One region of the uncultured Acetatifactor sp. genome, then DNA from elsewhere that is predicted to be linked to it. Evidence: a T-box and tRNA genes for the amino acid it is inferred to sense, from the RefSeq annotation. Region 1 holds a T-box; the other holds one or more tRNA genes.
The links. The T-box of region 1 lies ahead of metG (methionine--tRNA ligase). A T-box ahead of a tRNA ligase gene usually reads a tRNA of that ligase, here a tRNA-Met.

Region 1 (7,434 bases):
GAGATGCGCAGGAAGGCGGAAGAGCAGCGCAGGGAGGCAGAGGAGCTGCGTAGGAAGACGGAAGAGCAGCGCAGGAAGGCGGAAGAGCAGCGCAGGGAGGCAGAGGAGCTGCGTAGGAAGACGGAAGAGCAGCGCAGGAAGGCGGAAGAGCAGCGCAGGGAGGCAGAGGAGCTGCGCAAGAAGACGGAAGAGGAGCGCAGGAAGACAGAGGAGCAGCGCAAGCGGGCTGAAATTGCGGAGGAAAAGCTCAGAGCAGCGGAAGAGCGTATCCGGCAACTAAAAGAACAAAAGACAGGATTGTAACTAAATATTACTAAATCTCTTGCAGTTTTCTCCATATAAGGGTAGAATAAATCCAAACAGGATGCCCTGAGAGGGGCTACGGCGGAAGATGACGTCGGCCTTAAGAGGCATCGGCACAAAAGACCGGTGTGGGCCAGAGGACGGAGGAAAACAGGAGGATAAAGAACCATGCGGACGACATTGCACATGCTCCATGAACAGAGCCCCACCCAGATGATGTCCTACATTCTCCAGACCAGGACAGGGAAGCTTGTGGTCATCGACGGAGGGAACCGGCAGGATGCCGGAAACCTGCTGGAGAAATTGATTGCGCTGGGCGGGCCGGAGCCCACTGTGGAGATTTGGCTGCTGACCCATCCCCATTTGGATCATGTGGATGCGCTTCTGGAGATTTTCTCCGGGCCCCATCCGCTGAAAGTAAAAAGTGTTTACAGCCATTTCCTGTCCTACGAATTCTATAAGGCCAACGACTTCCCGGGGTGCACGGACGCCAGCACCACGGAGGAGTTCAATGCTTTCGCGGCGGCCCATCCGGACCTCTGCCACAGGCTGGAGAAGGGGCAGCGCTTCCTGATAGATTCCATGGAGATCAGCGTGCTCCATGTGCCGGAGGGGGAGACGATTCCACTGAACGTGATCAACAATTCCTCCGTGGTATTCCGGGTGGACGCGGAGGGGCAGCGGATCCTCTTCGTGGGGGATCTGGGCGAGGAGGCGGGGGACAGGGTGCTGGAGACCGTCCCGGCACAGGAGCTTCACGCGGATTTCGTGCAGATGGCCCATCACGGGCAGAACGGGGTAAAGAAAAGCTTCTACCAGGCTGTGGCCCCCAGGGCATGCCTCTGGAACACGCCCGACTGGCTCTGGAACAATGACGCGGGGAACGGATTCGATACCGGCCCCTGGAGGACAGTGGAGGTGAGGGGCTGGATGGAGGAGCTGGGCGTCCGATGCCATTTCGTCAGCAAGGACGGAGAGCAGACGATATGCCTGCCCTGCCGTCTTGACTGAAAGAAGCCTGGAAAGCCTCTTGGGGTGCTTCCCGCTGAAGCCCTATAAAATCGCCTTCAGCTTCTCCGTCTCTTCCTCTATGGCCGCCTTATCGATTCTCCGGAACAGGATTTCCACCTCCGGAAGCCGATGGCCGGCAGGGACGGACTGCTTTTCCCAGCGGTTTGTCACCCCTAACCAGCCGCAGACCTTCTCCGAGGAGAAGGGAAGGAAAGGGGCCAGCAGCACGGCCAGGTTCCCGACGATCTGCACGCATTGGTAGAGGGTGTCCTCGCAGGCCTTCCTGTCGGCAGTCCTGGCGATCCAGGGCTGTCTGGCATCGAAGAACTTGTTGGCGCTCCTGACGAAATCGAATATCCGCTCCAGGGCATCCTTGAAAGAGCCTTTCTCAATCAGCCTACCCACTGACGCATACAGCTCCCCGATCTGCCTGTGGATTTCAGGGTCGGCCTTTCCATCCGGCACAGTGCCGTCCAGGTACTTTTCAATGAACGCCAGGGAGCGGTTCACGAAATTTCCGTAGCCCCCGAGCAGCTCCCCGTTGTGGCTGTGGACGAATTCCCGCCAGGAGAAATCCGCGTCCTTCTTCTCCGGGCCGTTTGCCAGGAAGAAATAGCGGATGGAGTCGGCTTCGTAGCGCGCCAGCAGGTCTTTCACCCAAATGGCATAGTTCTGGCTGGTGGAGATTTTCCGCCCCTCCAGGGTCTGGTACTCGCTGGACACAATCCTGTCCGGCAGATGCCATCCCCCGCCGCTGCCCAGCAGAAGGGCAGGCAGGATAATGGTGTGGAAGGGGATGTTGTCCTTTCCGTGGACATAATAATGGATGGCGTCATCGCCCCAGAGCGCCCCAAAGTCCGCGCCCCGGTTTTCCGCGGCTGTCCTGCTGGCGGAGAGATACCCCAGCACGTTCTCCGCCCAGATATAGATGGTCTTGCCCTCATAGCCCTCTCTGGGGACCGGTATCCCCCATTCCAGGTCTCTGGTCAGGGCCCGGTCCCGCAGGCCCTCCCGGATATATCTGTTCGTGAAGGCAGCGGCATTTTTCCGCCATTCGGGATGTGCGTCCACCAGGGCCTGGAGCTGCCTCTCCAAACGGGAGATGGCGATATAGAGATGCTTCGCTTTCCGGAAGCCCACGGGCTTCCCGCAGGACGCGCAGACCGGATCCACAAGGGCCTCCGGCTCCAGCACCGTGCCGCAGGCATCGCACTGATCGCCCCTGGCCTCCTTCCCGCACCGGGGACATTTCCCCAGCACGAAGCGGTCTGCCAGAAAAGAGCCGCAGTCCTGGCAATAGGCCTGTGGGGCTTCCTTTTCGTAGATATACTCGCTCTCGTACAGTTTTCTATGGAATTCCGTCACAAAGCTCCTGTGCTCCGCAGAGGAGGTCTTCGTATACACATCATAGCTGAAGCCCAGCCTCTGAAAGCAATCCGTAAATTCCCCATGATAGAAATCGCTGATTTCCCGGGGCGTCCTGTTCTCCTGTTTTGCCCGGATGGCCACGGGCGTCCCGTGGCAGTCGCTTCCGGACACGAAGTACACATTGTCCCCCGCCGCCCTGTGGTATCTGGCCAATACGTCCCCGGGCAGCAGCCCCGCGATATGTCCGATGTGCAGGGAGCCGTTTGCGTAGGGCCATGCCCCGCCGATCAATATATTCTTTCCCATGTTCCTTACCTCGTTTCTGAATTTATACTGCATGTCATGGAAGATTTCGTCCTTTTGTCCTCACATCATTTTCTCCATCAAAAAAGCCCTCCTCTCTGAAAAATTTCTTTTTCAGGGACGAGAGCTTAAGGCCTGAGCTTCGTGTTACCACCCTAAATTCGCCCATGCCTCACGACTTGGGCCTCATCGGCTGCGGACGAGAAATGACTCATCGATAGCCTGGCACTGTAACGGGTGCGCCCGTCGCAGCCTTGGCCCAGGGGGCTTCGGTGCGCGGCTCCGAGACCATGTTCGGCGGTTCCTTCAGTGCCTGTTCTCACCCCTCCAGGCTCTCTGTGACCTATCTAACCGCGTACTCTTCTCTTCACAGCCTTTTTTTGTCTGTATGGAAAAGCATACCCCTGATTCGCCGGTTTGTCAACCTTTTTTCTGAAGTCAGGCGGAAGTCAGGCGGAAGTCGGCGAAATTGACGGGCCGCGGGAAAAGGTATATGATAATATCGGGAGGAAAGACGGACATGTACAAGATTGCAATCTGCGACGATGAGGACGCGCTGATCAAGGAGCTGAAAGACGGCTTACAGAGATACGCGGCAGAGACGGGAAAGGAGTTCTGCTATTTCGCCTTTCATGACGGAGGCGAGCTGCTGCAGGCATATCAGCCCGATTACGACCTGATATTCATGGACATAAAGATGGAAAAGCTGGACGGCCTGAAGACCGCGGAGCGAATCCGCCGGATGGACAGCGCGGTGGGGCTGATTTTCCTGACTTCCCTGAAACAGTATGTGTGGAAGGGCTATGAATACGGCGCGGTGAACTATCTGCTCAAGCCTGTGAAGTACAGCGTGCTGAAGATGGAGCTGGACCGGTATTTTGCACGTTACCAGGGAAAAGAGGAGCCATATCTGCATTTTGCCAATGACAGCGGCAAGTACAGGGTACCGTACAAAAGCATACGGTACGCCGAGACGGAAAGGCGCAATGTTATGGTGCACTTCGAGGATCGGGAGCAGGTGGTCTACAAGAACATGAAGGAGATTTCCGCCCTGCTTTGCTCTCAGCCCCAGTTCGCCCGCAGCCACCAGAGCTTCGTGGTGAACCTGTCCTACATCAAAGGCATCGAGGGGCTGGAGGCGATCCTGACCACCGGAGAGCGCATCCCCATCAGCCAGCCCAGGCGCAAGGACTTCATGGTGAGGATGGCGGACTACTGGGGGGACATGCTGTAAGGCCCGGCCCGGAATCTGCAGCCAGAGGAGATTAGGGAGTCGGGAACCTGCCCACCGGAGATTAGAATCTGCGCTCCTGGTATTAGAATCTGCGTCCTCCCTTGTATCTTTTTCCGGAAGGGATATGATGTGCTTAGAATCTTAAACCAGGAGGAACTGATATGACGATTTTAAGAGCATCCCATCTGAAAAAATACTATGGCAGGGACGAAAGCCTCGTGAAGGCCCTGGACGATGTGAGCCTGTCCGTGGAGAGCGGGCAGTTCGTGGCGATCATCGGTACATCGGGCAGCGGAAAGTCCACCCTGCTGAATATGCTGGGGGGCCTGGACGCCCCCACTTCCGGCGCGGTGCAGGTAGAGGATGAGAGCATGGAGAAGATGACGGAGGAACAGCTCACGGTGTTCCGCCGCAGGCGAATCGGCTTCATCTTCCAGAACTATAACCTCATCCCCTATCTCACGGCCTACGAGAACATCGTGCTGCCCCTGCGCCTGGACGGGAAGCAGGAGGACAAGGCGTTCCTGGAGGAGATCGTGCGCTTCCTGGAGCTGGACGGGAAGCTGGCAAATTACCCCAGCCATCTTTCGGGAGGCCAGCAGCAGAGGGTGGCCATCGCAAGAGCCCTGGTGTCCAAGCCCGCGATCATCCTGGCGGACGAGCCCACGGGCAATCTGGACAGCCGCACCAGCGATAAGGTGATCGACCTGTTGAAGACCACCAGCGGGAAATTCCGTCAGACCATCGTGATGATCACCCACAATCAGGAGATCGCCCGGAAAGCGGATGTGCGGATACGCATCGAGGACGGCAGAATCCAGGCACAGGAGGTGGGGGCATGAGGGGCGGAAAAGTGACGGGGAGGATGATTTCCGATATGGCCAGGGAGAGCCTGCGGGCCAGCCGCATGCGCAATGCTTTCGTGGCGGTGACGATTGCCCTGGCCTCTGCCCTGCTGACGGCCATCTTACTGTTCGCCCTGGGCCAGAAGGAGCTGGAGCGGGAGGCCCTGTCCCACAGACAGCAGGTGAGCTACTATGAGCTTGCCCCGGAACAGATGGAGCTGCTGGAAGGGGATGGGCGCATCGCGTATCAGATACAGGTGAAATCGGGCATCCTCTCGGAGACAGAGGGCTTCGGCGTGGTCCCCCGCTATGTCAGCGGGCTATCGAACGAAATCCAGGCGGGGGAGCTGGAGAGCGGCAGGCTGCCCGAAGCGCCGGACGAAATCGCGGTCCAGGGCGCCATGCTGGAAAAGATGGGACTGCCGCCGTCTGTGGGCAGCAGCCTGTCCCTGACCTTTTATGACGGAAGCGAAGAGACATTCACCGTGACGGGCATCCTGAAAGGCGGCGAAGAGACGAAGCAGTTCAATGTATTCCTGTCCCGCAGCTATGCGGAAAACGGCAGCCAGTTGAAAGATATACCATATGAAGTGCATGCCAAGCTCCGGGACGCGAACGGCATGTCCGCCGGGGAATGCCGGGAGCTGATGTACGCCATCGGCCGGGACGCAGGGGTGGAGCGCAAATACGTGATGCCCTCCAGGGCATTCCTGGACTCCCTCTCCTTCAACAGCCAGTCCGTGATGATTTACGGCATGGTGGGGGCGGTGATTCTGCTGGCCTGCATTTTGGTAATCTACGGGGTGTTCTATCTGTCCGTGGTGGGAAGAATCCATCAGTTCGGACAGTTGCGGACCATCGGCATGACCAGGAGGCAGATAAAAAGCTTCGTGTCCAGAGAGGGCAGGGCCCTGTTCCTGCGGGCAGCGCCTGTGGGAGCGGCGGCAGGGGGCATGGCGGGATACCTGATTCTCCCGGCGGGATTCCGCATTGCCCAGGGGGCGGCGGCCATTGCCCTCGTCCTGCTCTGCGTCTATCTCATCACCATGTTCTCCGTGAGGAAGCCCGCGCGGCTGGCCGCCTCCGTCTCCCCCATGGAGGCCCTGCGCTATGTGCCCCAGGATACCATGAGAAAGGCGGGGAACCGGAAACTGTGCCGCAGGCTCACGCCCGTGGGACTTGGGCTGATGAACTTCTCCAGGAACCGGAAGAAATCGGCTGTCACCATGGCGTCCCTGGCGCTGGGCGGCATCCTGTTCATGACTGCGGCCACTTATCTGTCCTCCTTTGACAAAGAGGCTTTCCCCAGACAGGGCTATTTTACCGAGGCGGAGTTCCACATCCTGTATACCACGGCGGCCCAGGAGCTGAATGGCCACGGCATGGGAGGTCTGCAGGCGGAGGCGCCCATGGACAGTGAGATGGTCCGGGAAATCCTTGGGATGGAGGGCGTGACCAGAGTGGAGGAGATCAAAAACTTCGGCGTTAGTTATGACTATCCCCTGAAGGACAATTATGGAGACAGCGATACTGTCTACCCGCTGGACGGGGAGGAGCTGGAAGGGATCGGGGCGTATCTGGAGGAGGGGAGCGCGGACAGGGAGAAGCTCATGAGCGGCGATTACATCCTTGTGGCGGGAAATGATGTGGCGGAGGAGATATTCGGCTGGAGGTTCACCGTGGGCGAGTCCGTCACGCTCCATTACTTCGACGGCAGTGACATGGCGGAGAAGGACATGACCATCCTGGGCATCCTGGACGAGCAGTATGCCCGCAACAACAGGGGGCTGGAAGGGTGGTTTCTGATACCGGAACAGGCCATCCTGGAGCTTCTGTCCTATGACAGCCTGAATGCCCATCTTCTGGTGTCCACCGAAGCTGACAGGGAGGAGGCCGTGGGGGAGGAGCTGGCGGAGCTGGTGGCGGCCAGGACAGAGCTCGACCTGGAGACCCTGGCGGATAAGAGGATTGAATATTCCCGGAACGCGGACCAGCTATTCGGGGCCATCAGCGGCCTGGCCGTTTTCATCATGACGTTCAGCATCTTAAGCATGATGAACACATTGATCACCAATATCGTCACCCGCAAACAGGAGCTGGCCATGCTGGAATCCATCGGCATGGGAAGGAGCCAGATCCGGAAGATGCTCCTGGGGGAGAGCCTGCTGCTGGTGTGCGTCACTCTGGGCGTCACCATGACGGCCGGAACCCTGAGCGGCTATGTGCTGAGCGGCCTGCTCTATGAGAGAGGCGCATACTACATGGCGTTCCGGTTCCCCGGGATTTTTGCCCTGGCCTATGTGTGCGTGCTGACGGCAGTGCCTCTAATCGTCACTTTTGCCTCCATGCACAGCTTTGCCGGAGAGGACC
Region 2 (7,434 bases), on a different contig from region 1:
CGGAAAGGAGCGGGTGGTTCCGGGATGAAGGGGGCCGCCTGGTATATTATGCGCAGATGGAGTCCGGCCAGAGCGGCAACCGCTACATCGTGGCGAAGGACGTCGTTTCCGCCATGTGGGACAACCGCTATGCGGTGGCGGTGCTGCTGGCGGCCCTGCTGCTGATCGACGGGGCCATCCTTCTGAGCAGCTATGCGGGCATCCGGTCCGACGCTAATTTCCTCTCCCTGATTCTGGCCATGCTCTCCGACCTGGAGGACGGGCGCTTTGGCCGGATGCAGAAGCGGGCGCTTCCGGCCAGGCACCGGGAGACGGAGTACGACATGATAGCAGCCGCCCTGCAGGATGTGGGCAGGAAGCTGGAAGGCTATATAGAGACAGAGTACATCCTGAAGCTGAAGCAGCAGGAGGCCCAGATGCGGGCCCTGCAGCATCAGATAAACCCCCATTTCCTGTACAACACCCTGGAAATGCTGCGCTCCAAGGCACTGGTGCAGGGAGACCGGGACACGGCGGACGCCATTGCCATGCTGGGAACGCTGTACCGCACAAGGATGCACAAAAAAGAGTCCGTCCTTCTGCGGGAGGAATTCGAGCTGCTGGAAATGTATCTGAAAATCATGGCCATGCGCTATGGGGACAAATTCGTCTACCAGTTGGAGCTGGAGCGGGCGGTGGGGGACTGGAAGACCGTGGTTTTCTGGATGCAGCCCCTGGCGGAGAACTTCTTCGCCCATGGATTCGACAGGGAGAGCGAATACAATCTGCTGATCGTCACGGGCAGGGAGCGGGACGGGGGCGTGGAGATCCGTATGATGGACAACGGCGCGGGGGCATCCCCGGACAAGCTCCCGGAGATCCGGCGGAACATGTATGAGGGGAACGACAGCCCCGAGGCGGATATCGGACTGCGCAATGTCTATATGAGGCTGAGATACTTCTACCGGGAGGGGTTCCGGATGGAAATCGGAAACCGGGAGGAAGGGGGATTCTTCATCTCAGTCTTCCTGCCCGCCGCGTCTGCCGGGGGATACGGACAGTGCGCCGGGAAGCCGGAGGGCGGAGGGACGGCATAAGGACGCTGTCCGTCCCGGCAGGGAACGGCAGGAGGGCGTTTCGGCGGCGCGGCCCGGAAGCGGCCGGAATCCCGGGAGAGGAGGACGGAAATGTATACATTGCTGATAGTGGACGACGAGCCTGCGGTTCTGGAGGGGATCAGCAGGATCCTGGACTGGAGGGCTCTGGGCTTCGGGCGGGTGCGGACGGCCAGGAGCTGCGCCGAGGTCATATCCCATATGGTGGACTGGAAGCCGGACGTGTGCCTGGTGGACGTGCGGATCGGCGATGAATTCGGCCATGAGCTGATCAACCATTTGAACAGCATGGGGATCGAGTCCAACTATGTGATGATGAGCGGCTACGACGAGTTCGAATACGCCTGCGAGGCCCTGCGCTGCGGCGCGCTGGACTATCTGCTGAAGCCCGTGGACAAAAAGATGCTGTTAAAGAGGATAGAGCAGATCATCGTGGAAAAGCTCCACGGCACCCTGCCGGCGGGGGAGGAGGAGAGCCGCGATCCCGTCCTGCAGCGCCCATACGATGAACTGTCTCCTCTGATTCGGAAAATCGTCATGATGACGGCCATGGAATACGGCCAGCATGTGTCCCTGAAGAGCATCGCCGACAGATTCCGCATGAACGCCACCTACCTGGGGCAAATCTTCATCCGGGAGACCGGCATGAAATTCTCCGAGTACCTGATGGCCTACCGCATGCAGGTGGCCAGGGAGCGGATCCTGAACACGGACGAGAAGATATCCGCCATCGCGGCGGGGGTGGGATATTCCAACCTGAACTATTTCTACCAGCATTTCCACGGCTATTACCGGCAGACCCCCTCGGAGATCCGTCAGGGCAGCGAGTGAGTGCAATGGGGCAGGGCCTGGACGCGGGCTTGCCGGATTGCCGCGGAGCGATTGACTTTTTCCCGGGGAATCTGTATAATAGTGACCCGGAAGGACATTTACGCCGACTTTTGATTCCATATGCGCCGGAGCGCATGGGATTTAGGGTATGATATTGAAAAAACGGAACAGGAGGGATTTGAAAATGGAATTGTTGAAAGGCAAGACCGCCATGGTCACAGGCGGCACGAGAGGCATCGGCTACGCGATCGTGAAGATGTATCTGGACAATGGCGCAAAGGTGGCGCTGTGCGGCTCCAGGCAGGAGACCGTGGACAAGGCGCTGGACAAGCTGCGGGCCGAGAATCCGGACTACAAGGTGATAGGACTGTGTCCTGACCTGCAGGATCCCGCGGAGGTGGAGAAGGCAGTGGCCGCCGTGAAGGAGACCTTCGGCAGCCTGGATATCATGGTGAACAACGCGGGCGTCTCCGCCAGGGAGAGCATCTATGACTACAAGCCCGAAGACTTCGCCAAGACCATGGCGTTGAACGTGAACGCCGTGTTCAACTGTGCCCAGGCCGCGGCTAAGGTGATGAAGGAGCAGGGGGGCGGCGTCATCCTGAACACCAGCTCCATGGTCAGCCTCTACGGACAGCCCTCCGGCGTGGCCTATCCCGCTTCCAAGTTCGCCGTCAACGGCCTGACCAAGTCCCTGGCCAGGGAGCTGGGCAAGGACAACATCCGCGTGAACGCCGTGGCGCCGGGCGTCACCAGGACGGACATGGTGGCAGTGCTGCCTGAGGAGGTCATCAAGCCCATCATTGCGGGCATCCCTCTGGGCCGTGTGGGCGAGCCCGAGGACGTGGCCAACGCTTTCCTGTACCTGGCCAGCGACATGGCCAGCTACGTCACAGGCGTGGTCCTGTCCGTGGACGGGGCCGCCAGGACCTGACTGGGGCAGGATGTGCGGGACGGTCTGCGGAAGTCTGCGGCAGGCCGTCCCGGCATGAAATGAAAATGAAAAAAATAGTAAAATAATGAAAAAAATTTGTTGACAAAATCCGTTTCTCATTGTATACTAACAAAGTCGGCAGCGCGGACAGGCAATAAAGCGTTTTGCAAATATGGCGAGATAGCTCAGTTGGCTAGAGCATGCGGTTCATACCCGCAGTGTCGAGGGTTCAAATCCCCCTCTCGCTACTAGAAAGAATGCTCGGAAATGTAATGTTTTCGGCATTCTTTTTAAGTGCGCATCAGGTTGCATACAGGGCCGGATGTGGCCCAGGGTAAAAGGCTTTCCGGAGGAGAAATCATGGTCATCAGACGCGGGGAAGAAAGGGATCTGATAGGAATAGGCAGGCTGCTGGGACAGGTCCTGGCGGTGCATCACAACGGGAGGCCGGATTTGTTCAAGGGCGACACGAAAAAGTATACGGACAAGGAGCTTCTGGCTATTTTATGCGATGACAAAAAGCCCGTATTCGTTGCTGTAGACGATGACGGATATGTGGTGGGCTATGCATTCTGTGTATTTCAGCAACATTTTAACGACAACATATTGACGGATATCAGGACGCTGTATATTGATGATATATGTGTGGACGAGGGCTTAAGAGGGAAACATATAGGCAGGAGCCTGTATGAGCATGTGCTGGAGTTTGCCAGAAGAGAGGGCTGCTATAACCTGACATTGAATGTGTGGGAGTGCAATCAGGGCGCGAAGAGATTCTATGAGGGCTGCGGGCTTGTGCCCCAGAAGACCGGAATGGAGAAGATACTGTAGGCAGCGCAAATTTTCAGCGTAGATTTGAGGAAAGGGAAGTCAGGTAGGTTCAGAATGAACGAATGGAACAATGCGCCGACTGAGGAGATGTCGGCGGAGCAGAAGCTGACGGAGCGTCAGGATGAGGCGGTACAGACGCAGGAGGCTGCGGAGAGAGAAGAGCAGGCAGAGGCAGCGCAGATGACCGGAGAGGCAGAGCGGAATACGGCGGAGCTGCCGGAGAGTGGGGAAGACAGCGCGGAAGCCTGTCCGGAGGACGTGGAAGAGGCGTCGGAGAAGGGCGCAGCGCCGGAGACGGAGGAAGTGGCAGACGGGGACGCCGAGCCCCGGGAAGAGGCCACGGAGGAATGGGATGCGTCCGAGGAGGATATGGCGGACGGATTTGAGGATACGGAAGATACAGACCAGGCAGAGACGGAAGAAGTTTCCGCGGAGGAAGAGGATATGGCGGCAGAGGACACCGGGGCTGCGGCGGAAGGGAATACAGTCGCCGCAAGGCCGGAGACGAAGCCGGATGGCAGCGGGGAGGAGGCTGTGGATTCCGCCAGCCTGGCTTCCATCGAGCCCCTTCTGGACGACCGCATCGTGCGGGCCGTGCGGGAGATGGGCTTCGAGAAGCTGACCCCTATCCAGGTGCAGGCCATCCCCTACCTGCTGGACGGCGAGGACATCATCGGACAGGCCCAGACAGGCACGGGCAAGACGGCGGCCTTCGCCATCCCCGCCCTGCAGAAGATTGACCCTGACCTGCGCAAGCTCCAGACCATCATCCTCTGCCCCACCAGGGAGCTGGCCATGCAGGCGGCGGAGGAGATCCGCAATATCGCCAAGTTCATGCACGGCATCAAGGTGCTGCCCGTCTATGGCGGACAGGACATCAGCAAGCAGATCAGGGGGCTGAAGGACGTACAGATTGTGGTGGGCACCCCCGGGCGCGTGATGGACCATATGCGCCGCCGTACCATGAAGCTTGACTACGTGAACATGGTAGTCCTGGACGAGGCGGACGAGATGCTGGACATGGGCTTCCGGGAGGACATGGAGCTGATACTGGGTGAGGTTCCCAACGCCCACCAGACGGCCCTGTTCTCCGCTACCATGCCCCAGCCCATCCTGGAGATCGCAAACCGGTTCCAGAAGGACGCCAGGCTGGTGCGGGTGGCGGCAAAAGAGCTGACCATCCCTCTGGTGTCCCAGAGATACTATAGAGTAAAGAGCCATGACAAGGATGCGGCATGCATCCGTCTGCTGGAGTATTATCAGCCCAAGCTCTGCCTGATTTTCTGTAATACGAAGATCAAGGTGGACGAGGTGTCCGAGCTGCTGAAGACGGCGGAGTTCCGGGCCGAGGGGCTTCATGGGGACATGTCCCAGCACCAGAGGGACGTGGCCATGAACCACTTCAGGAACGGCAGCACCAACATCCTGATCGCCACGGACGTGGCGGCCAGGGGCATCGATGTGGACAATGTGGAGGTGGTCATCAATTATGACGTGCCTCAGGACAACGAATACTATGTGCACCGCATCGGCCGGACGGGCCGGGCGGGGAAGACGGGGCGGTCGTTTACCTTCGTCAGCGGCAGGGAGCTTTTCCGCCTCCGCCAGATAGAGCGCTTCTGCCATACCACCATCGAGGAGAGGGAGCTGCCCAATGCCTCCAAGGTGATGAAGGCCAAGGCGGAGAAATACCTGAACCGTTCCTGGGAGCTGCACGGACGGGACGACATCGATCTGATGAAGAGCTATGTGGAGCGGAAGATGGAGGAAGAGGGCTGCGATGCCCTGGAACTGGCCGCCGCCATGCTGAAATATCATATCGGGGACATCGGCCCGGAGATAGAGGTGGATGATTACGAGGCCCGGGGCGGACGCGGGGACCGCGGAAGAGGCAGAGGCCGCAGGAGAGGCGGCCGGGAGGAAAACCGCGAGGGTCGCAGGAGGCGCGAGCGCGACGAAGAGCGCAGGGGCCGCGACCGTGACGGGGAGAGAGACAGCCGCAGGAGGCGCGAACGCGACGAGGAACACGAGGAGCGCCGCCGCCGTGACCGGGATGAAGAGCGTGAGAGCCGCCGCAGCTTTGAGCGGGACGAGGAGCGTGAGAGCCGCAGCCGTGACCGGGACGAAGAACGCGACAGCCACAGGAGCTTTGAGCGGGATGAGGGGCGCGACAGCCGCAGGAACTTCGACCGTGGCGAGGAGCGCGACAGCCGTCAGGGATTCGGCCATGACGAGGAACGTGAGGGCCGCAGGAGCTTCGACCGTGAGGAAGAGCGCGAAGGCCGCCGCAGACGCGACCGCGAGGAAGAGCGGGGAGACCGTGACAGCCGTGTGAGGATCGGCTGGGGGGATGACCGTGGGAGCCGCAGAAAGCGCGACCGCGAGGACGACCGTGACAGCCGCCGCAGACGTGACCGTGAGGAGAGCCGTGACGACCGCGGAAGACGCGGCCGTGATAATGACCGCGACAGCCGCCGAGGCCGTGACCGCGGTGAGGAGCGGGTCCACGGGAGATTCGAGCGGGAGAGCAGCCGTGACAGCCGCCGCCGAGGCCGTGAGGAAGAGCGCGACAGCCGCAGGAAGCGGGACCGTGAGGAGAGCCGCCCCTCCAGGCTGCGTGATGTCAGGATGGATGGCAGCGACAGGGGACTTGCGTTCTCCTTTCCCAAAAAGAAGAGGAAATAAGACAGAATGAGAATCGGAACAGGATATGATGTGCACAGGCTTGTCCCGGACAGGGACTTGATGATCGGCGGCGTGAGGATACCCTATGAGAAGGGGCTGCTGGGCCATTCGGACGCGGATGTGCTGCTCCACGCCGTCATGGACGCCCTGCTGGGGGCGGCGGCGCTGGGGGACATCGGGAAGCATTTTCCGGACAGCGACCCGGCGTACAAGGGAATTTCCTCCCTGACGCTTCTGGAGAAGGTGGGGGATCTGCTTGGGGAGAAGGGCTTTGTGGTGGAGAACATCGACTCCACCATCATCGCCCAGGCTCCCAAGATGCGGCCCTATATCGATACCATGCGGGAGAACATCGCCGGGGCCCTGGGGATGGAGAGTGATTTCGTCAGCGTGAAGGCCACCACGGAGGAAGGGATGGGCTTCACGGGAGCGGGCGAGGGGATTTCGGCCCAGGCCGTGTGCCTGCTGACCAGCCCCTTCGACCTGACGGCCCAGCAGATTGCAGGAGGCTGTGAGGGCTGCGGAGGCTGCCGGAAGGCATAGGCTGTGATGTTTGGCTCTTTTTTGGTTCTTTTTCACAAAAGCATTGACAGAACCGGTTTTTTTGCATATTCTGTTTAAGTAGGAAATATAGAATGGAAATGCTGGGAACGGAGAGAGTACTTTTCGGACGACAGGGGTGTAATATGCATTCCGTTTGTCGCGCCAGGATGTCAGAGAGGGACTGTTCATTTGGGACAGGGGCGTTCCAAAGAGCTGGAAGCAGTCCTCATGGGCGGAAAAGGAAGTGCATCCGGGAGCAGGTCCGCTGAACAGGCAGGCTTAGCCGTGGATTCGGATGGCGAGGATCGGGCCAGGTAGGCGGGCACGTAGGCGCGCGTTAAGCGTATGGAGTGGAAGGCTTGTCAGCCTTTAAGTAGAGTGGAACCGCGGATATATCCGTCTCTAAGGAGAGGGATTTTCCGCGGTTTTATTTGTGCGGAAGGAAGTTCCGGGCGGCAGTAGGACGCCTGTCAGGAACTTCGGGGCTGCAGGGGCGGGATTCGCTTTGGGCGGGCA

Region 2: it has a tRNA-Met gene. The T-box ahead of metG (methionine--tRNA ligase) is inferred to sense a tRNA for this amino acid. The anticodon was not compared.

Annotation. Positions count from the first base shown of each region.
Region 1 is NZ_CAPDXS010000048.1:13,439-20,872, forward strand. Features, by position in the region: gene Q2B33_RS10165 (Rpn family recombination-promoting nuclease/putative transposase) at 1-303, shown strand, start outside; gene Q2B33_RS10170 (ComEC/Rec2 family competence protein) at 472-1,314, shown strand; gene metG (methionine--tRNA ligase) at 1,357-3,021, opposite strand; T-box leader at 3,099-3,365, opposite strand; gene Q2B33_RS10180 (LytTR family DNA-binding domain-containing protein) at 3,506-4,219, shown strand; gene Q2B33_RS10185 (ABC transporter ATP-binding protein) at 4,381-5,061, shown strand; gene Q2B33_RS10190 (ABC transporter permease) at 5,058-7,434, shown strand, end outside.
Region 2 is NZ_CAPDXS010000045.1:20,885-28,318, forward strand. Features, by position in the region: gene Q2B33_RS09725 (sensor histidine kinase) at 1-1,076, shown strand, start outside; gene Q2B33_RS09730 (response regulator) at 1,167-1,925, shown strand; gene Q2B33_RS09735 (SDR family NAD(P)-dependent oxidoreductase) at 2,110-2,859, shown strand; tRNA gene Q2B33_RS09740 (tRNA-Met) at 3,034-3,107, shown strand; gene Q2B33_RS09745 (GNAT family N-acetyltransferase) at 3,220-3,690, shown strand; gene Q2B33_RS09750 (DEAD/DEAH box helicase) at 3,745-6,375, shown strand; gene ispF (2-C-methyl-D-erythritol 2,4-cyclodiphosphate synthase) at 6,382-6,918, shown strand.